3 regions of the Paenibacillus sp. F024 genome follow, and region 3 is predicted to be linked to each of the others. Evidence: riboswitches for the same ligand, from Rfam matches in the RefSeq annotation. Region 3 holds a riboswitch; each other region holds the start of a gene.
What was found. Region 3 has a riboswitch for cyclic di-AMP ahead of ACZYR9_RS17570 (CAP domain-containing protein). Riboswitches for the same ligand answer to the same signal wherever they lie in the genome.
Positions count from the first base shown of each region.

Region 1: it holds a riboswitch for cyclic di-AMP, as region 3 does, so the genes downstream of both, ACZYR9_RS24170 (resuscitation-promoting factor) here and ACZYR9_RS17570 (CAP domain-containing protein) in region 3, are expected to answer to the same signal.
Region 2: it holds a riboswitch for cyclic di-AMP, as region 3 does, so the genes downstream of both, ACZYR9_RS09740 (hypothetical protein) here and ACZYR9_RS17570 (CAP domain-containing protein) in region 3, are expected to answer to the same signal.

Region 1 covers NZ_JBVASZ010000040.1:7,205-14,125, reverse strand. Annotated here, with positions in the region: gene rsmA (16S rRNA (adenine(1518)-N(6)/adenine(1519)-N(6))-dimethyltransferase RsmA) at 1-346, opposite strand, end outside; gene rnmV (ribonuclease M5) at 350-895, opposite strand; gene ACZYR9_RS24170 (resuscitation-promoting factor) at 1,002-2,141, opposite strand; cyclic di-AMP (ydaO/yuaA leader) riboswitch at 2,418-2,602, opposite strand; gene ACZYR9_RS24165 (TatD family hydrolase) at 2,827-3,594, opposite strand; gene ACZYR9_RS24160 (HD domain-containing protein) at 3,629-4,915, opposite strand; gene ACZYR9_RS24155 (AbrB/MazE/SpoVT family DNA-binding domain-containing protein) at 5,305-5,559, shown strand; gene rsmI (16S rRNA (cytidine(1402)-2'-O)-methyltransferase) at 5,886-6,767, opposite strand; gene ACZYR9_RS24145 (tRNA1(Val) (adenine(37)-N6)-methyltransferase) at 6,786-6,921, opposite strand, start outside.
Region 2 covers NZ_JBVASZ010000007.1:66,750-73,670, reverse strand. Annotated here, with positions in the region: gene ACZYR9_RS09755 (glycoside hydrolase family 32 protein) at 1-1,287, opposite strand, end outside; gene ACZYR9_RS09750 (LacI family DNA-binding transcriptional regulator) at 1,545-2,522, opposite strand; gene ACZYR9_RS09745 (NAD(P)H-dependent oxidoreductase) at 2,828-3,502, shown strand; gene ACZYR9_RS09740 (hypothetical protein) at 3,699-4,025, opposite strand; cyclic di-AMP (ydaO/yuaA leader) riboswitch at 4,405-4,536, opposite strand; gene ACZYR9_RS09735 (ABC transporter substrate-binding protein) at 5,084-6,121, shown strand; gene ACZYR9_RS09730 (ABC transporter substrate-binding protein) at 6,244-6,921, opposite strand, start outside.
Region 3 covers NZ_JBVASZ010000017.1:52,657-59,577, forward strand. Annotated here, with positions in the region: gene ACZYR9_RS17565 (S1C family serine protease) at 1-1,195, opposite strand, end outside; gene ACZYR9_RS17570 (CAP domain-containing protein) at 1,342-1,995, opposite strand; cyclic di-AMP (ydaO/yuaA leader) riboswitch at 2,001-2,134, opposite strand; gene ACZYR9_RS17575 (ATP-dependent DNA helicase) at 2,215-4,170, opposite strand; gene ACZYR9_RS17580 (hypothetical protein) at 4,364-4,525, opposite strand; gene ACZYR9_RS17585 (hypothetical protein) at 4,611-4,796, opposite strand; gene ACZYR9_RS17590 (TatD family hydrolase) at 4,872-5,666, opposite strand; gene ACZYR9_RS17595 (Gfo/Idh/MocA family protein) at 5,707-6,699, opposite strand.

The sequences.
Region 1 (6,921 bases), on a different contig from region 3:
CGTGGATTACGGTGGTCTGAGGATAGGGGGATAGTGTCTCTTCGAGCATCGGCAGCAGTCTTTGGTCAATTTCAACGGCCACAACCCGACCTGCCGCCTTGCTAAGCTGCTGTGTCAAGGCCCCGATTCCGGGACCGATTTCCAACGCCCCCTTTTGAGGAGTCAACTCCGCGGCAGCGACGATTTTATGTAAAATATTATGATCGATGAGAAAGTTTTGACCTAAGCTTTTCTTCAAGGTGAAGCCGAACTTCTGCATCAGTTCCTTGGTTCTTTTCGGCGAAGCGATGTCCTCCCAAGACGCTTGTCCTGCACCCGCCGAATCTGTATTGTGATTGGTATTCATGGCTTATCCCTCATTTTCATCCAAATACCGCCGTGCCGCCTCAAATTCTTCTCTTGTAATTTGAAACATGCGGCAGCGATGATAAAACTGCTTTCCGTTACAATATCCGATACCAAGGCGTCTGCCCATTTCGAGCCTTCTGGCCGCTGCGGCCGGATGAACGATTAGCCCGGCTTCCATCAGATCGTCCCATTCAATATCCGAATCTTGTGCCATATAATCCGTTCGCACGTTAGCGAGCGCTAAGCGAATCGCTTCAACCGATGCATTCTCTACTCCGATGTCGCCACGGCTCTTGGCCTCCTCCTGTGTCAGGAATGCATGCTTGCAGCCCGGCACTTCTCTGGCGATGATTTTGCGTATCCGTTCACCTGCATGATCGGGGTCGGTAAAAATGATCACGCCCCTGCGTTCCTGCGCAAGCCGGATGCGCTTTAGCACCTCTTTATTGATTGCCGAACCGCCGGTTTCGATCGTTTCCGCTTCGACAGCCCGTTTGATCGCAACCGTATCGTCCTTGCCTTCAACCACAATAATCTCTTTGATCATGAATCCATTGTACCTTCTTTCGTAACAAGAGAAAAGAAGAGGGACGTCAGCCGTACCTCTTCTTGAACTGTTCTATATATGATGAGTCTGCCCTAATTGCCCATCCTTAATCAACCGACGGCTTCTTAGGACCAATGACATATACGGTTGCTCCTTGTTTGGTACCGAAGCGTACGGCATAGTCATGGCTTTCGAAATAAACGTCGATTTTATTCCCTTTGACTGCGCTGCCGGTGTCTTCCGCTCTGCGGAAGCCCAGCCCTTCAATATAAACCCACCAGCCCATTGGAATAACCTTTGGATCGACTGCAATCGTGCGACCTTCCGTTACTCTCGCACCTGACGCCGTGATTCCATACTGCGGATGATCGGGATCCTTTCCTGTGGAAGCCGGCCCCGCGCTGTACGCAGTCAGTTTCACGTTATTGATGACCTGTTTAACGTCAAATTTCACTCCGTTTTTGGTCAACTGCTCCAATGTCGGCGAAGACGAAGATAATGTCACTACCGGATTCTTCGTTCCGACCGCAATAATCCTTTGTACACTTTCAGCTTGAACCTTTTCGTCAACGATCTGTTCGGATACGAGCACACCGTCTTCATATACTTTTTCTTTCTTTTTGAGCAGAACTCCCTCTTGCCCCTCTTGAACAACCTGTTCTTTGCCCCTGATCAGCTTCGGCTCCGTCTTTTTCACCGTTTCGAAGGCGATCGGTTCTTTGATTTCCTCGATATCTTTCTTAACACGGACAATTTTGACTTCGCTGTTTTCGTCTATCGCCGAATCTAAAGCGGGAGTCACCTTATCGAGCTCATTTAGCGTGATCTTCTGATCCGCAAATAGCTGCTCCACCGTTTCCCCTGTCGTATATACGGTTTTTGTTTGTCCACCGTCTGTCAATTGTACTGGCATGGCTTTCTCGATAATGACTCGGTCTCCCGATTCCATCGAAGCCTCCAAAGAATGCGACACACGGTCGTGCTCTCCGACAGAGATGCCTTGCTCATCCAGAATGTGCTGCAGAACTGTTTCTCTCGTTTGGAAAGTTTGCTCTTTCCCGTCTACAACCACCGATACGCTTTTGATTGACGTACCGTAATACATGATCAAAAACATGAAAGTCATAGCGAATAATATGAGTGCAATGATCGATATCATACGCAAGTTTTCATGCTTCCATCGCAATGCGAAGGACAAGCTGGATGATCGTCTTTCATGGGTTTGTTCTGGTGTCACAACTCCCACTTGTTCGGTCCTCCTTAAAGCCCCGCCATCCGAGTGTTATGCATGATTTGATCTGACGCGACTATGGTAAAGTTTATTCTTCTCCAATTACCAACGTTTGCTTCAACGGCTATCAGAACCGCACTTGCCTAAATCGACCTCCTGGAATTGTATTTTATGAACCGGCTTGGACATTTATCCCAATGACGGGGGAAACAAAAAAAGTCAGCGGAGAAGAGGAACCTTCCCGTGACTTTTCTCATTTTCCGAAAATGAAAAGTTAAGCCGACGACAAATGTTACCTCTCTCTAGACGCTTACGAGGTTAGCTGACGGATTCGGACTTGAGAGTCGCCCTACTCGGGAGCAGCTTCCTGCCCCAAGATTCACCCCAAAATAACATCCCATCTATCAACAGCCTAGCGCTGTGATATCCGCGATGCGGTTCCCCCGTTCCCTTACGGAACTCAGCGATGTTGGAAATTTGGCAATCGTATGAAGTTAATATTGAGTGTACGATGCGAAGGCTTGAATTGTAAAGTATACAAACTTTGAAAAAAAGCTTGAATTATAATCATTTTTGATTATTTTTCAGAATTTATTGAACCAAAACCATCTTTCTCTTGGATGCTTATAGTTTTTCATCCTGTTTTCTTCGATTATCTTGTTTTGGATAAAAAATGGCATGTCCTATTTTGTGTGAAAATTCACTTTATACCGAAAACTGAAACGGCATTCTTGGATGTAATTTCAGCCAATTCTTCCAGCGAGATCCCTTTGATTTGGGCTGCCGTCTCGGCTACAAGACGAACATAAGACGACTCATTTCGCTTTCCGCGATACGGATGCGGAGCTAGGTAAGGCGCGTCCGTTTCAATGAGCAGCCGGTCCAGCGGAACCTTTTCCAGCACTTCCTTGGGCTGCTTTGCATTCTTAAAGGTGACCGGTCCGCCAAAAGAGATATAGAAATTCATGTCCAGGCACATTTTGGCTGTTTCCCAGCTTCCGGAGAAACAATGCATCACCCCGCCGACCTCCGCCGCCTTCTCCTCGCGCAGAATTTGCACAACGTCGTGATGCGCATCCCGGTTGTGGATGACGATCGGCATGCCGAGCTTTCGCGCGAGCCGGATTTGTTCACGAAACACTCGGGCTTGTACATCCTTGGGAGACGTGTCCCAATAGTAATCCAGACCGATTTCTCCAATGGCTACTACCTTCTCATGCCGGCAAAGCGATTCGATCCATTCCAAATCCTCTGGGGTCATATCCTTTGCGTCCGTCGGATGCCAACCTACGGTCGAATAGATAAAGTCATATTTTTCCGCCAAGGCGATCGAGCTGGGAATGGTTTCCCGATTAAAGCCGACATTGATCATTCGACCAATTCCGTTCTCTCTTGCCCTTGCGATCACTTCGTGTCGATCTTCATCGAAAGCTTGCACGTTTAAGTGCACATGGGTGTCGATTAACATAACAATCTCCTTTTCACCATTACGTTAATGTGAGTTAGGACAGACCTAACAGGATGCGAACATCAGCGTCCAATTCCTGCACATGATTCAGCAGCAATTCTTCAGGGTAATACAAATGGAATTTACCCATATGAATACCGCTGATCGAGCGGACAATCTCTGATTTCCGGGAGATTTCCGACAGCGTGTTTTTGGAATCCAGCAGCAGGATAGGCAGCTTTTCATCCTGTTCGCCGGGACGGTACACATCATACGACAGATCCGATGGGAAATCAATTTTCAGGTAATAATCGGGGTCGATTCCAAGGCTTCGCATCAGGCCTCCCAATTGATCGGACAGTCGGGTATCAGAACGCTCAAGCGTTATATATTTGAACAACCGCCGCTGTAAAAACCGGGAGCACAAATCGGATAAAATCGGATCCTCTTCCATGGACCACTGCAGCAGTACCGTTTGCATAAACGCTTCATCCAAAAAGTAATATTCGTCGACCGACAGCTGCTGTTTAAACAGCTTATGGAGAGGCGCAATCATGAATTGAAACCAATATCCTTCTTCATAAAGCTTTTTGGCTCTTTGAAAAATGTTTTGGAGCACCACTTCAGCACTGCGGGTTACCGGGTGAAAATAAACCTGCCAATACATTTGGTAGCGTGACATCAAATAATCTTCGACAGCATGCATGCCGCTCTCTTTGACTACAATATGACCTTGATACGGACGCATAACCCGCAATATACGGTCTAAATCAAAGGTACCGTAATTGACCCCGGTAAAATAAGCGTCTCGAATCAAATAATCCATCCGGTCCGCATCCAATTGGCTGGATACAAGACTCACGACGATCTCTTTGTGATAGGTTTTGGAGATGACGTCGGCCACTTGCTGAGGGAAGGCCGGAGAGACGCGACGCAGCACTTGATTGACTTCTGTATCTCCCAGAACAATTCGGCACGACCATTCTTCGTGGTGAGTGCCGAACGTTTTTTCGATTGAATGAGAGAACGGCCCGTGTCCAACGTCATGCAGCAAAGCGGCGCATAAGCAAAGCAGCCGCTCCTCTTTCGGCCAATCCTCGTATTGATTCCGCTCAAACTGGGATATGATTTTACGTGTGACTTCATAAACGCCAAGTGAATGAGAAAACCGACTGTGCTCTGCCCCGTGAAAAGTCAGAAAGCATGTGCCGAGCTGACGAATACGACGCAGTCTTTGAAACTCCTTTGTATTGATCAGGTCCCAAATGGTTTGGTCTTGCACATAAACATACTTATGTACAGGATCCTTAAATACCTTTTCTTCTTTCAACGGCGCATTCATAGTCTTCCTCCTTAAACATTGAACTATGATTCGACAAGAAATCTTAATAAATTCAAATGAAATGTCGAATAGTGTCGAATTTAATTGTCATTTTTTTCTTCATATTGTAAATAACCCATTTCATATATTACTGAAAAATCGTATTTTTCGTGACAGTGCGCTTCATAAAAGTGTGTGTTAATTCACAATATCTTCGATTTTTCCTTCAACTTATAGCAAATATAGAGCTGGATTCCATAAAATAACATAAAATCCATGCATTTTTTTGTTGACTATTTTGGGAATGGTTGGTATCATAAATCGTAAAGAATTATGTCGAATCATGACGATTAATTTTCTTCCACAATGCTTCATAAACTTATAACTTCTTGGAGAGGGGAAACTTTATTATGATGAAATCTACTGGGATCGTAAGAAAAGTCGATGAGCTGGGTCGTGTGGTTATTCCCATCGAGCTTCGTAGAACATTAGGCATCGGTGAAAAGGATGCTCTTGAAATTTATGTAGACGGAGAGCGCATTATGTTGAAGAAATATGAGCCTGCATGTATCTTCTGCGGGAATGCTGAGAACGTCTCTTATTTTAAAGGAAAAATTGTTTGTCACGAATGTTTATCTGAAATGCCAATACCTGTGACAAAATAAAAAAAATAAGGTATAATGAAGATAGCAATTTTATCTAAGGTAATTCTAACCTTTTTCATATCTCCTCTATAACCCCAATTCGTGGTTTCCACGAATTGGGGTTCTTTTTTTGTCATCCCCTTAAGCCCCCTTAAGCGAATGCATCCGATGCCGGCAATCCTGCACATTGCTCTTAGGGGGACCCCATGGGCGGCTGCCCCTGGTCCCCGCTCGGCACCTTGATGCTCCTTTGAGCGGGAGGAGCGCTAACGTTCGGAATCACCTCTTGGATGAAAGTCCTCGGGCACAGCAATGCTCAAACCTCAAAACCGTGAATTGCGTACGGATCAGCTGCCCTGATGAAGCAAATTATACAGCTCGCGCTTGGGAACGCCGCGGTCTTGAGCGGCGCGTCTCAGTGATTCCTTGTGATCAAGGCCCTCAGCCTCGTACCGTGCTACATGCTCCTGAGGCGTCAAACCCGTCCACCATAAGGCATCATCGTCGGTTTCGGATTCGCCGGCACCTCGAATAACCAGACAATACTCTCCCTGGGGCGGGTATTCGTCCAAGTGTGCCAAGCACTCTCGTACCGTACCGCGGATGGCTTCCTCATACTTTTTGGTTAGCTCCCGGATCAGACAAATTTCACGTTCTTCTCCGAGCACATCCGCCATGGCCGTTAACGTTTTGACAAGCCGGTGAGGTGATTCATAGCAGAGTACTGTACCCGGCTCACGCTTAAGTGCTGTAAGCTCCTTTTCCAGCGGTTTCTTGTCTCGCGGCAGAAAACCTACAAAAGTGAACCGCTCTGTCGGCAGCCCCGACATGATGAGCGCGGAGAGCGCGGCATTAGCACCGGGAACCGGTATAACATCTATTCCTGCGTCAATCGCCTGCCGCACCAAATCCGCCCCGGGATCGCAAATGGCCGGCAGCCCTGCGTCACTGACCAATGCGATGGAATCGCCTGCTTGCATCAACCGTACCAGTTCCGGTCCGCTCGCATGTTTATTGTGTTCGTGGTAGCTGACCATCCGCGTGCCAATGTCGAAATGAGTAAGCAGCTTGCGCGTTTGCCGGGTGTCTTCAGCGGCAATCCACTGAGCTTCCTGCAGAACGCGAACCGCCCTGTACGTCATATCCTCGAGATTACCGATCGGTGTTCCGACCAAATACAGTTTTCCTCGCTGCCCTCCAGCATCATGATAACTCTTTTGTATGTTCACGATTATCTATTCCTTCTATTATATATGTTCATTTGTATAAGCAAGCTTGTCCCGTCGTCCATAGTACACCTCAAACAGTTCATCGGTATATTCTTTTTCGTTCTTGTACACTACCAGCGGCGGCAGCAAGCGCACTTCGGGCTTGCCATCACGC
Region 2 (6,921 bases), on a different contig from region 3:
GTCACGGTTCAACCGGAAAAGCTTATCGTACGGGCGGTAATACAGAACGGTCTCCTCGCTGCCGTGAACGCGAAGCTTCAATCCGAATTCTTCAGCCTCCGACGCTTCAAATACAACCTGCAGCTCATAGCAGTCTCCACCGGTCTCCATATCACGCTCCCCTTCCAGAGAAACATCATGGATTGCAAAGGCATTGCTGCGGTACTCGATGACTTCTTCTACAGGGCGGAACAAGAGACGGTTTCCGTCAAGCACTGCCTCTCTAGGCAGGCTCATGGCCCCAGCCCAGTGATGGCCTTGCTGTGTCGGCATTGGGCTCTCCCACATATCCATCCAGCCGATCACGATTCTTCTGCCTTTCTCATCGACGGTCGATTGCGGTGCATAAAAATCGAATCCGTGATCGACCTGCGCATAACGGTCGTAATGAAACCGGCCTTGCTCCGTATCTAACCGGCCAAGCATATACATAGTGGAATGCAGATTGCGGTACTCGTGTCCCTGTGCAGGCATACGCTGCGGGGACAGCATGAATACGTCCTTATCCCCAAGCGTAAACAAATCGGGACATTCCCAGTTATCGCCTAACCGGCCGTCGCTTCTGGCGATTTCATTGACAAACGTCCAATGAATCAAGTCGTCGGAACGATAAAGCAGCACAAGACCGTTTCCTTCCCCGTCGTTAGAGCCCAGTACGACATAATACCTGCCGCTGCGCTCGAACACCTTTGGATCGCGGAAATCCTTCCGGCTTACCCCTTGGGGAATTTGATCATAGCCGATGACGGGATTGTCCGCCCACTTCTTAAAGACGACGCCGTCTTCCGATACGGCAATGCCTTGGGATTGTTTATAATCGCGATCCTTGTCCGGCCCCGTCATCACATGACCGGTATACATCAAATACAGACTGCCGTCCTTTTCAATGGCACTGCCGGAGAAACAGCCGTCTTTGTCAAAATCGGTATCCGGCGCCAAAGCAACCGGAAGGTACTCCCATTTGATGAGATCCCGGCTTACGGCATGCCCCCAATGCATAGGTCCCCATACCGGCCGGTAAGGGAAGTGCTGGTAAAACAGGTGGTACTGTCCATGATAGTAAACAAATCCGTTCGGATCGTTCATCCAGCCAAATTCACTCATGAGATGATAATGCAGCCTATAATCCGAACGAAGGAGATGTTTATTTTCAGCAATAAAACGGTCGGCTTTATTTGTAGTGTAAAGAATATTGCATCCTACCCTTACTTTTAATTTGATGGAGCCCTTTATAACGTCTTGAATCATGCGCCTATGGCAAACAAAATCATCCTGAAGAACGATTCATTCCTTCAGCACTATTGATTAGCCAAAAGTTACATAGGATTAATCGCTTACAGATCGAATTATAAACGGCATAAATGTTTATGTCAAACGTTTGACATACCAATCCTTTTACATGAACATCTTAGCCATTCGTATAGCAAAAGGACCAGGCTGTGCAATATATCAGCCAGGTCCTTCTACTAATTCTACCGTACTTAAACACTCTATTTTTAAGATTGTTAAGTAGTGGCTCTTTCCACCAGCTCAACTTCCAATACGTGCTTTTTTTCCAAAGGCTCTCCGTCCATTTGCTTGCGAATCAGCTCCACGGCCAAACGGCCGATCTCACTGATGGGCTGTCTTACGGTGGTTATGGCGGGCGTCAACCATGAAGCGGCATTCACATCATCATATCCGATGATGCGTACCTCGTCCGGAATGCGCTTTGCGGATCTGCCGCATTCCTTCACGGCAAATGCCGCGATAATGTCACTGGCCGCAAAAATACCGTCAATATCGGGATGCTCGAGGAATAAAGAACGAATAATACGCTCATACTGCCCTTGATCGAATACATTCATATCGGTCTGAAGGATCACATGCTCTATCGCATGTTTGGAAGCAACCTGTTCAAACGCCACGCTTCTTTGGTTCGCAAGCAGCTCAAGCTCCAAATTGCCGCAGATATGCGCGATTTTTTTGCACCCTTTGCGAATCAACAGCTCGGTTGCCAGTTTTCCTCCTTTATAATTGTCCGAAGAAATAAAAGGAATACTATCCCCCATTTTTCTGTCAATCGTGACCAAGGGTGAACGCAGGCTCATGTATTCTTCCACTTCCAGGGTATGGCTGCCCATAATAATGCCATCCACCCGATTGCGCTTCAGCATCTCGATATAATCTTTTTCTTTCACAGGGTCCAAATGCGAATTGCAGAGCAGGACCTTGAAGCCATTCTGATAAGCATGATATTCCACATGATTCGCAAGCTCTGAGAAAAAAGGATGTGAGACGTCAGGAATGATCAAACCGATGATGTTGGACTGCTTGCGCAGCAGTGAACGCGCAATCTCGTTTGGTTGATATGCCAGTTCATCCATCGATTGATACACTTTGCTGCGAGTCGCCTCGCTGATATAACCCCGGTTGTTCAGCACGCGCGATACGGTCGTTACCGATACGCCTGCCTTCTTTGCCACATCATGAATAGTCGCCATAACTACCTCTTATCACGGTTTAAGGATGGTTTTATATATCAGAACTATATCTTAATGATTGCAGCTTCACAAGGCAAGTATTAAAGATACACACATGTGGACAACTTAATTTGTGGATATGTTAACACAATCGAAAAAATAGTTGTACAGTGTGAATAAAATGATTGTTAATGATGTGGATAAGATTGTGGATAAAAAGCCGAACCTATCTCATGAACTCATGGACGGCTTCGAGAATTCAGAAGGACCGGACAAATGTGGTATGATAAAAAGATCACGAAAAGCAAGAAAGGAAGGACTACGCCATGAACCAGACGACGACGAAAAAGCAAGACATACTGGATGCCTTTTATTTCAGACATGCTACCAAACAATTCGACCCGACGAAAACCATTTCCGATGAGGATTTTCAGTTTATTCTGGAAACCGGAAGATTATCCCCAAGCTCCGTCGGCTTTGAGCCTTGGAAATTCCTGATCGTTCAGGACGAAGCTTTGAGAGAAAAGTTAAAAAAGGTGTCCTGGGGAGCACAGGGACAGCTTCCGACGGCCAGTCATTTCATGATCATTCTTGCCCGGAGAAACGTAAGATACGATTCCGACTATGTATACAACCTTTGTAAAAATGTAAAGAAGATGCCACCTGAAACATTGGAACGCATCCCGACCGTATATCGAAAATTCCAGGAATCGGATCTTCATTTGCTTGATAATGAGCGAACCTTGTTCGATTGGGCCTGCAAGCAAACCTATATCGCCCTTGCCAACATGATGACCGCGGCGGCTCTGATCGGGATTGATTCCTGTCCCATTGAAGGCTTCGATTTTGATGAGGTGCACAAGATTCTCGATGAGGAAGGACTGCTGGAAAACGGAAATCTGGACATATCGGTCATGGCCGCATTCGGATACCGCGCCCAAGACCCGCATCGTCCGAAGTCAAGACAAAACCTGGAGGATATTGTTCAGTGGATTAAATAAACCGGCGCAACAAGCGCCTCCCGGATCGCGCATTGCGATTCGGGAGGCGCTTGTTTATTATCTCAAGATGATATGATTTGGAGCCAACCAAGGTTCGGATACTGCTGCGTATGCTTTCCTCCGCTTCAGGTGCAAGCGGGGGCGGCAATCCGAAATTGAGAAAAGTAAAAACTTCTTATCACCGATTCGAATAAAATTATAAGACCGATTTCACGGCTTGCCACAAAGCGTCGCATAGCTCGCGAGCCTTCACTTCAAGACTTGAAGTCTGGATCAGCCATTCATTGGACAGGTTGTCAACCCGAAGGGAACTATCGTATTGGTGCAAATAAGCCATCATTTGTCCTATCGTTAATAACGGAAGCGCCTTCTCTTTCTGAAAACCGTCCATGTAATAGATCATCTCTTCTTGTCCGGCAAAGAAAATGTATTCCCCTTCTTCCGGAGTCCATTGTTGACGCAGCTTATCTTCTTGTTCTTTGGAAAGCTGCTGCAAATGAGCGGAAGTAATTCTCTGCATCATGGCATGTTCCTCTCGTGGGGCTCTATTTTCTTACTTTTTCGTTTATCCAAAACCTCTTCTTTGGTAGGAACAGTGAATTCACTTTTAGGCCGGGTCCACCCATCGTCACAATAACAAAAACCCTGTTCATCCTTATATAAAATTTCGACGACTTTTCCATCTTTGGTTTTCATGATCATGACTTCATGGCATCTCCTTTTTAAAGAAGAGCTTCGTCTTAACCGGCTCCTCCTTTAAAAATCTCCACATCAAAAAACCCGCAATTAGCAGCATGATCGCATTTGCGTTTAACGATCAACAGCTATATGGCGGGTCTAAAAAACAAAAAAGACCCGTTATACGGGTCCACGTTACCGAGCATTCGTACAAAACAACGAATTGTGACCCATCCAACTGCTGACGAGGTTAGCTGCCGGGCTCGGGAAAGATGGTTCCCTACAATCTATTGATTCGCCCCAGAAAATTGGTTCCCCCGCTTTCCGATGACTCGGAAATTAAGCGTAATAATATAATACCCAATAGTTAAATATTCGTCAATCAAAGAAAACTTTTATTTCTATTTATGATAATATTTAACAAATTCACTCCCTGAGAACCTGCCTGTTCTTGACCATGCAAGTGCCCCATCGATTCGTCCGCTCCACCCACTTGCATTCGCCGCTACAAAGATGCCGACCTCAATACAAAGGCGGTTAGTAATCCGTCAGAAGAGACTCTTCCTTCATATCCGGCCTTTTTCCCATTTATAAATCCGGCTCTGTTCCTTGGCTTAAACCTTTCTTAAAAATCACCCGCAAAAATATTGACAATGATTCTCATTGTCATTTAATATAAAAGAGTTCCTTCACCATCTTTCTCCAGATACTCGGAACTTTGAGGGCATGCGCATGTACGCTCCAGATTCGTTATATCAACGTTCTGTCGGCTATCTCATTGGAACGCCCTTGGACTCCGATATTCGAGACTTTCCCGTTTTAATGGCTGTAAAAAGTTGTTGATCGGGAATGGATAAAGGACGGCAGACAGCAGCAGATTTAGAATTCAAGGAGTCGATCTATTTGTTAACCCTGTTTAAGAAAAGCTTTGTTAGTCTACTGGCACTCGTCATCCTCTCTGTTTTGGCGCTAACGGGATGCGGCGCGAATCAAACAGCAAGCCCTGGTCCAAATCCAGCTGAGTCTACCCCCGCAGCCGAACCCGCAACAAACGCGGTTATCCGAATCGGGTATATTAATATTATTTCAATGGCACCGGCGATTATTGCAGAAAAGCAAAAGCTCATGGAAGCGCAAGGCATCAAAGCTGAGTTTTATCCTTTTGCCAACGGTCCTGATCTCAACAAAGCTTTATCTTCCGGCAAGCTCGACTTTGCCTATACCGGTATTCCCGTTGCCGTGAATTGGGCTTCACGCGGTGCGGATATTGAGGTCATCGCCAAAGTCGGAGACGGTACATTCGGTCTGTTAGCTAAAGAAAATCCGGCATCCTCCCAAGACTTTGTTTTTAAAGGCAAAAAGATCGGATTTTTAGGAAAAGGCACAGGCTCTGATATTCTTCTGCGCGGTTTCTTATTGCCGGAGGAAAAGCTGGATGATACCTCTGTACATCTCATGGAAATGCCGTTCAACAATATGGAGCAAGCCATCAACAACAATACGGTGGATGCGGCTCTCTCCAGCGAACCGTTCGTTACCTTCGCCGAATTGCGTGGATTAAAGGTCGTTAAAGAACTGCCGGACCCTGCGATCGTTGTTCTGGTTCACAAAACCTTTGCCAAAGACCATGAAGATTTAGTGGAAAAGTTCATGCAGGGACATCTGGCCTCCATTGCTTATATGAACGAGCACAAGAAGGAATCGGCGGAAATTCTCTCCAAATCGTTCAATGTCCCGGAAATTAAAGCGGCGGATGGAAAAACCCGGACTCCTGCCGAAGTCATGGAAATCGCTTTGACGAAGCATCAGTTTGCAGCCCGGTTTACGGATAGCGATTTTGCGTTCTATCAGCAAATTGCCGATGCGAATCATCGTTTGAAGCTGATCGATCAACCTCTGGACATCAAAACCATCATGAATTTGACCTGGATTAAACCGTAACGAATACCTTTGAAGACACACTTTACACCATGGAAGATCCATTCATAGAATCATAAAAGGCCGCGTCATAAGTCATTTCGGATGACTTGTGGCGCGGCCTTTATTTCAGCCGGACAAAACCGTTATTTTTGATTTTGCTTCACGATGAGATCGACCAGAACGTCGAGCTGCTTCTCTAAATTGAGCCCGTCGGTCATCCAGAATTGTTTATAATCCAAATAATAAACGTGGTTATGCTTCACAGCGGGAAGGGTTTTCCAAACGGCTCCATTCGCCACTTCCTTTGCCCGTTCAGCTCCACCGTCCGGTTCGTATACCGTAATAAACATATGATCGGCGGCAAAGTCGGGCAGTACCTCCAAGGAAATGTCTTTTCCTTTGCCATCCGGGAAGATTTCCTTTGCTATTTTGTCCTGAGGCTTGTATTTGAACATCTCGAACAGATTGTAGCCCGCATCGCGTGTTTGGGGCCATACCCAAAGGTTTTTTGCCCAAATGGAGTAGCTTCCTACCGTTTCGTCCGGACCGATGATGCCGTTTAATTTGGCCTTCGCTTCTTCAGCCTTTTGCTTATATCGGGCAATGAAGGCTTCCGCTTCTTTTTCTTTGCCAAGCAGCATTCCGAAGGTTTTCACTTCTTCAAGGGGGTCCCCGCCATCCAGGACCACGGAAGGAAGCGCCACGGTAGGAGCGATTTTTTTCAGCTGCTCAACCGTTTCAGACGGTAAATACGTCGGCACAATAATTAAATCCGGATTCAGCTCCAGTACCTTCTCAACGGATACGTCCCCGACATCGGC
Region 3 (6,921 bases):
CAAATTCCCCTTTGGCATCCCCAAAGACAACGTTGTTTCCGTTATCGGATTGACTAAACTTGATTAAGCCGGCCGGATATTTCAAAGACCAGCCAAAGTGACTGTCGCCGATCCAGGTTTTTCCTTGGTCCGCATCAATCGAAGCGCCCCCGGCATCCTGCACCAGCTTGGTCACTGCGGAAAGATCTTCCTCTAGTTTCACTTCGATATTCTTTGTTTGGCTGCCCGATAGAAGGGTCAAAACAATGCTTTGATCAGGCAAATATTTCTTTAACGCTTCATTATATTCCACTAAATTGCTGGTTTTGACGGAATTGATGGATTGAAGCACATCCCCCTGCTTCACCCCTGCTTGCGCCGCGGGTGAATCGGGATCGACGTAGGTCACTTCAAGACCGGCCGATGACGGCAGACCGACGACCGCCTCCCAGCTTTCGCCCAGTTCAAGCCCAAGATAAGGCCGCTTCACTTTCCCGTACTTGAAAAAATGATCGAGAACATACTGAACCGTATCTACCGGAATTGCAAAACCCAAGCTATCCACGCCGAACTCCACATACTTTAACGTATTGATTCCGATAACCTCGCCCTTCATATTTACCAGTGCTCCGCCGCTGTTGCCCGGATTGATCGCCGCATCGGTCTGGATCAGCTGGTATTTGGATTGGACCGAACGTTCCATTCCGCTGACGATGCCGGAGGTAACGGAGTTCCTGAGGGCAAAGGACAACGGTGTACCGATCGCCATGACCGATTCGCCGACCCGGATATTTTTCGGGTCGGCAAACTTTGCGGCGGTTAATCCGGAAGCAACGATTTTGACCAAAGCCAGATCGCTTTCCTCATCGTAATGCGTTGTTTTCCCCGGGTATGATTTGCCGTCGGAGGTAACCACGATGATATTGCTCATATCCTTTACGACATGCGCATTCGTTAATATGTATCCTTCGCTGCGTACAATGACTCCGGTTCCATGAGCCAGGTTATAACGGCTTTGCTCCCATGCCCTTTTGCTCTCGCTCGGTTTGCCGATGATCGCTACGACTGAGGATGTCGTTTGCTGTACGACAGCCGGAATCGAATCTTGACCCTGCGCCCCTGCCGGAGACGTACCGGAAACGAACAGTGCTCCAATCAGCAGAAATGCGGCGGATACCTTCAGTACCCTTCTCTTTAAATGCTTGACCTGCTTCATTATCCCCTTCCCCCCACCATTCATTTCCATGTCCACTAAAATCTATCACATCCTATAGATGCCAGCAATAAAAATTTAAGTTTTCAGATTCTGAAGGAACGCCAAAAAAGACCGTCCAATGTGACGGTCTTTCGTTCATATTTCTATTAGTTTTTAATAAACTCCTGTACCCACACGCCATTGACATAAGCCACTCCAATTTTGTTGAAGTTGGGGCTCAGAATGTTTTGACGGTGTCCTTGGCTGTTCATCCATGCGTTCATGACTTCTTGTGGAGTTCTTTGTCCCTTGGCTATATTCTCGCCTGCATAAGAAAACCGAATACCGTAGGATTGCATCATATCGAATGGAGACCCGTAGGTCGGAGAAGTGTGGTCAAAATAACCTTTCTCATACATATCCTTCGCTTTGTCCAAAGCTACCTTGGTCAATGCGCTGTCACTGGCAAGCGGCTGCAAACCGGCTTTGGCACGTTCTTGGTTCACCAGGCTTACCACTTGGCTGGCGTAAGAAGACTGTGTCGTGCTGCCTGTCCCCTGCTGCGAACCGTTGCCCGATCCTGTACCTGCTGCCTTACCAGGTATATTCAGTGCCATTCCGGGCCATATTATATTTGGGTTAGCCACTTGAGGATTCGCGGCAATAAGCGACTTCAGACTGACTCCGTATTTTTGCGAGATCGTCCACATCGTATCTTTACCGGATACCGTATACGACGGAGCAGCGGAAACCACGCCTGCGCCGATGATCGGGCCAAGTGCCAAAACGCCTGTCAAAACCAATTTTTTGAAACCTTTCACTGCATTCCTCTCCTTTGTGCGGCCTGCGAGGTTAGCTGTCGGATTCGGGTCAAAGAGCAATCACCCGGCCACTGCTGTGGCTTCACCCCAAGTTCATGGGTTCCCCCGTGCTTAGAATAAGCTTCGGCCTTTTATGATGTCGCGTTCCCAAGAAGGAACGGAAACCATTGTAACACGGATACCGTGTGTATTTCATGACACAAAGTTTACCAACGCCGTCTAAGCAAGCGATTCCTTGAGCTTCACTCCAGAGGGAAGCACAGCTTCCACATGGGTTCGCAGCATGGGCTGCTCCTGTAGTTCCGGGCTTAGAATGGCCACAATTCCCCGATCCTCACGGGAACGAATCAAACGCCCCATCCCTTGCCGTAGTCGCAAAAGCATATAAGGCAAATCCACCTCTTCAAAAGGAGAAGCCGACGCGCGTCGTTTGGCCATAAAGACCGGATCCTGAGGCGGAAAAGGCAGTGACCATATTATGACATTAGACAACGAAGGTCCCGGCACATCAAGCCCTTCCCACAAGCTGACGGCACAAAGAACACTCTGTTCATCATGCTGGAAGGAAGCGATAAGATGGCTGATTTCCTGATCGCCTTCAAACAAGAAGCGCATTGTGCCGATGAAATCCGGATACAGCGTGATCTCCTGTTTAAACCGCTGCAATTCCCCTTTCGTCGGGAACAGAAGCAAAGCTCTGCCTTCCGTCCGTTTAAGCAGCGAGACAGCAGCCTCCATCTTCTCTGCAAAGGTCCCGCCGGCGGCCCATGAGGGCGCGATCACTTCCATTTGGTGTTCGTAATCGTAAGGAGAAGCCACGGAAAAGGATAAATACTGCTCAATTCCGAGACTATCCGTCACATATCGGAAGGAGCCGTCGACGGATAAGGTAGCCGATGAAAATACGATCGGCATTTTGGTACTAAACACTTGCTCTCGAAGCACTTCCATGACCGTTCTTGGCATAATCACCAGTGTCAGCCCGCTCTCGCTTTCCGTCAGCCAGCATACGAAGGACTCCGGGCGCTGAAACAGACTCAATGCTTTCTGCATCATTTCCAGATGCTCCTCGACAATGCGGAGCTGATATTCATTTAATGTATGAAGACCGCTTTCAAACACGAGCTCTTCTTCTATTGCCGTAAGCAGCGCCCGGAACCGGTGAATCTCTTGAAGCAGCTGATCGTCGAGCAGCAGCTCCTTCCGGTCCGAACCGGGAATTTCCTTGCTTTTGCGCCCGAACAAATCAAACATCGTCTCGCTTTGCGCAATCGCCTCATCAATAAGCACAGCCAAAGATTCCCGAATTTCCCCTTGCAGCAGCCGGGTGATCAGCTCTTCAAACACGGCATGCTTTAATTTATAGGTTAGCGCCTTCTGCGCGGCGGATTCCAGTAAATGCCCTTCATCAAATACGACCGCACAGTGGTCCGGCAGCAGCGGCAGCTGCCCTTCCCGCTTCCTGCCCTCATACGTCCACACATGCTCCATGTAAAAATCGTGCGAGCAAATGATCAGATCGGCGGACCGGCGGTAATGCTCGCGGGAGAGCGTCTGCCCGCACCGGTGCCTTTTGTCGCATACGAAGCAATCCTGAAAAGCGTCCCAATTGATCTTGTTCCATTGATCGTCATTCAGATCCGGATATTGCTTCCGATCGCCGTAAGCATAAAATGATTGCAGCGTTTCATGAGAATGGACAAACCCGGGCAGCTCTTCATAGATTTGCTCGAAATGTTCCGCATCCTCATCCCTGAATCTCGCTTTATCCAGCTTGACCAGACAAAGATACTGGTCCGGGGACTTTCCCAATCTGGCGTCAACAGCCAAGTCCAGGTGCTGCGCCAGCTTGGCAATATCCCCTTCCGGCTTGACCAGCTGTTCTATTAATGATTCGTCCGCACAGGCAATCACAGCCGGCTTTCGCATATAACGGGCATAACAAATCGCATATAATAAGTAAACCAGTGTTTTTCCCGTCCCCACTCCCGCTTCTGCGAAAATGGTTTGCTTCTCGGCAAATGCCCGTTCCAATTGGAATGCCATATAAATCTGTTCATCGCGCACTTCAAAGCCGGATTCGGGCAGGATATCGTAAAACACATCAGAAATCCATTCCCCAGCCTGCTGGATGAAGGATTGGGAATGATCATAAGCAAAAGGGTAGCGCTCCACTATGATTTTTGCCTCCATAATAGTAATGATTCGATAAAATCCCAGCACTAGTGTTCCATATGCCAAACATTTATTATCACACGATCCTAACAGATATGCAACAAAAACAAAAGCAGTCCAAACCTTCCATAATAAAGGTTTGAACTGCCGGGATGAGCTCGGAATCTTCAAAGCTCAAATTCGGTCTTTCTTGTCATTGGGCCGCAAGCTTATTGTATTTTGCCATTTTGGTCAGCAGCACCGCCAGCCGCTCTTTCGTTAAAACTTCTTCCGGGTGAAGCTTGGACGTTTGCTTCGGATCAAGCCATTGAAACTGAATAAACAAACGAACGGCCCCATCCGTTATTCCTTCCATTTTAAATCCAACAAAAAGATCCCTTGACATGAACCCATGTCAAAGGATCGGATTGACGGAATTTTCACTTCGTAAATCTCCTTTGTTATTCACCTATAAGCGAGCAAACGCCGCGAACGATCAATGTGCCTGCAAAAACGATCATGGCTAAAGTACCGACGACATCAAGGATGGTATTTAAACCGGATAATACTGTAATACCTTCGACTGGAGCTTCAATAAGCGCATAACCGCCTATCAACCCGCCTGCATAGGTCAGAAATTTATCCATCTCTCCCACCTCCTAATGTTTTATAGAAACATCATATGAGAAGAAGATTTATATGGTTCTAGACCTGTGTATGCATTACAGCGGCAGGTTGTAAAAGCTCCGTGTATTTTCAAATAATATCATCCCTGCTTCTTGTTCCGGCACCCCTTTAAGCTGAGAGATTTGCCTGATGGATTCGCGAATCATGCGCGGATGGGTCGTTTGCCCTTCGAATGTACCTTCAAAAGGCCATGGACCGTCGGTTTCCACCATCAGCAGCTCAAGCGGGTATGCTTGAACGATCTCTTGGATTTTCGGCTTATATACCACATCTGGCGTCACCGAAACCCGGTAGCCATTCTTTATCATTCTTTCCATTGTCTGCGCGCTTCCCTTGAACCAATGAAAATGAGCTCTCCCTACTCCTTGCTTCTCAAGCAAATCGCATACCCTGTCCGCATCCTCATATACGGCATGCAGCACCACCGGCTTATTCAGCCGGGCGGCCAGCTGAACAAATCGTTCCAACAGAAGAAAGTAGGGCTCATCGTCAAATCGCTCGCCTCTTTCTTCAGCCTCTTTTCGCATATAATAAGGAAGTCCGACCTCGCCGATCGCCACCATTTCATCCTGATGCCGGTCAATCCATTCGAATAAACCTTTCTCTTCTTCGCCTGAATGCAGAACCTGCTCGGGATGGTAGCCGAATGCCGGAAAAACCGCATGGGGAAACAGACGCTTCAACCGGAGATTGCGCAGGCAGGATCCCGCATTCATCGAGACCGTTATAAGGCCTTGAATCCGATAGATATGACTAGATTCCAGCAGTCTCTCCTGTTCCGTCTCTTCATATAAATCCAAGTGAATATGCGCATCAATGATAGGATACATGGTTCAACCCACTTTCATCATCAATTGAAGCAAGCGGCAATTATAGGTTATTCTTGTCTGCAGGGAATTGAAGTCCGATTTGGCGTCTGGCCTCATCCATAATTTCCAAAGCAGTCACGGAATTGGCATAAGAATTTGTTGCCGATTCGACTTTCCCGGCTTTCAACAATTCAATAAATTCCTTGACCTCGTAATACATCGATTGGCTTTTTTGAGGCTTTGTTAGCTCTTCCACCCTGCCGTCTCTATAGCGGATTTCGACTTTTTCCGGCTGGTTGATTTTGTCGATAATCATGGTGCCATGCTCCCCTTGAATTTCGGACGGCAAATAAGAGCTTGAGATTTTGGAATGCATAATGACGGCATCCATCTCCTTGTACTTCAATAGAATACTTCCTTCTCCGTCCACCCCGGACTCAAGCATCATGGCGAAAGCCTTGACCTGCTCCGGCTTTCCGAACAACACCGCCATGGGATAGATGCAATAGACCCCTAAATCCATTAAAGATCCGTTGGAAAATACAGGATTAAAGGCATTCAATACGGTACCCTGTTTGTAGGCGTCGTAGCGTGAAGAATATTGACAATATCCCGCAAAATAACGGCGTATCGGTCCTATTTTATGCAAGTTCTCCCGGATGGCCTGAAAATTCGGCAGCATCGTGGATTTTAAGGCTTCCATAAGCAGTACGTTATTTTTTTGCGCCGCCGCGATCATGGCCTTCAATTCGTCGGAATTGGAAGCTATCGGCTTTTCACACAATACATGCTTGCCGTGATTCATTAAGAGGATCGCCTGCTGCGCATGAAATGAATTCGGACTGGCGATATAAACCGCATCGATCACATCGCTTTGCGCCATTTTTTCCAAGTCCGTAAATCGATGGGGAATGTCATGCTTGGCCGCAAATTCCTCTGCCTTCTCTTCCGTGCGGGAGTACACGGCCGTCAAGGCAAATTCCTCCATCTCCCGCGCCGCCTTGATCAGCTCCTCCGTAATCCAGTTGGTTCCGATAACAGCAAAACGTATCATATAAACTCCCTTTCCTATGTCGACTGTTCGTATTATGGCATCTTTAGATCGACGCCTTATAGGCTTCAGGCTAATCACACTTTCATTCTATATTTCTTTAAGAGCATAGTCCACTCCGCTTTAAAAGCATTCCAGCTTTACATTACTCCGGATTGCGGTTATACGAAGTCTATGATAAATTTGTTCTATATACAAGATTAATGTTCTGTTATATGAAACTAT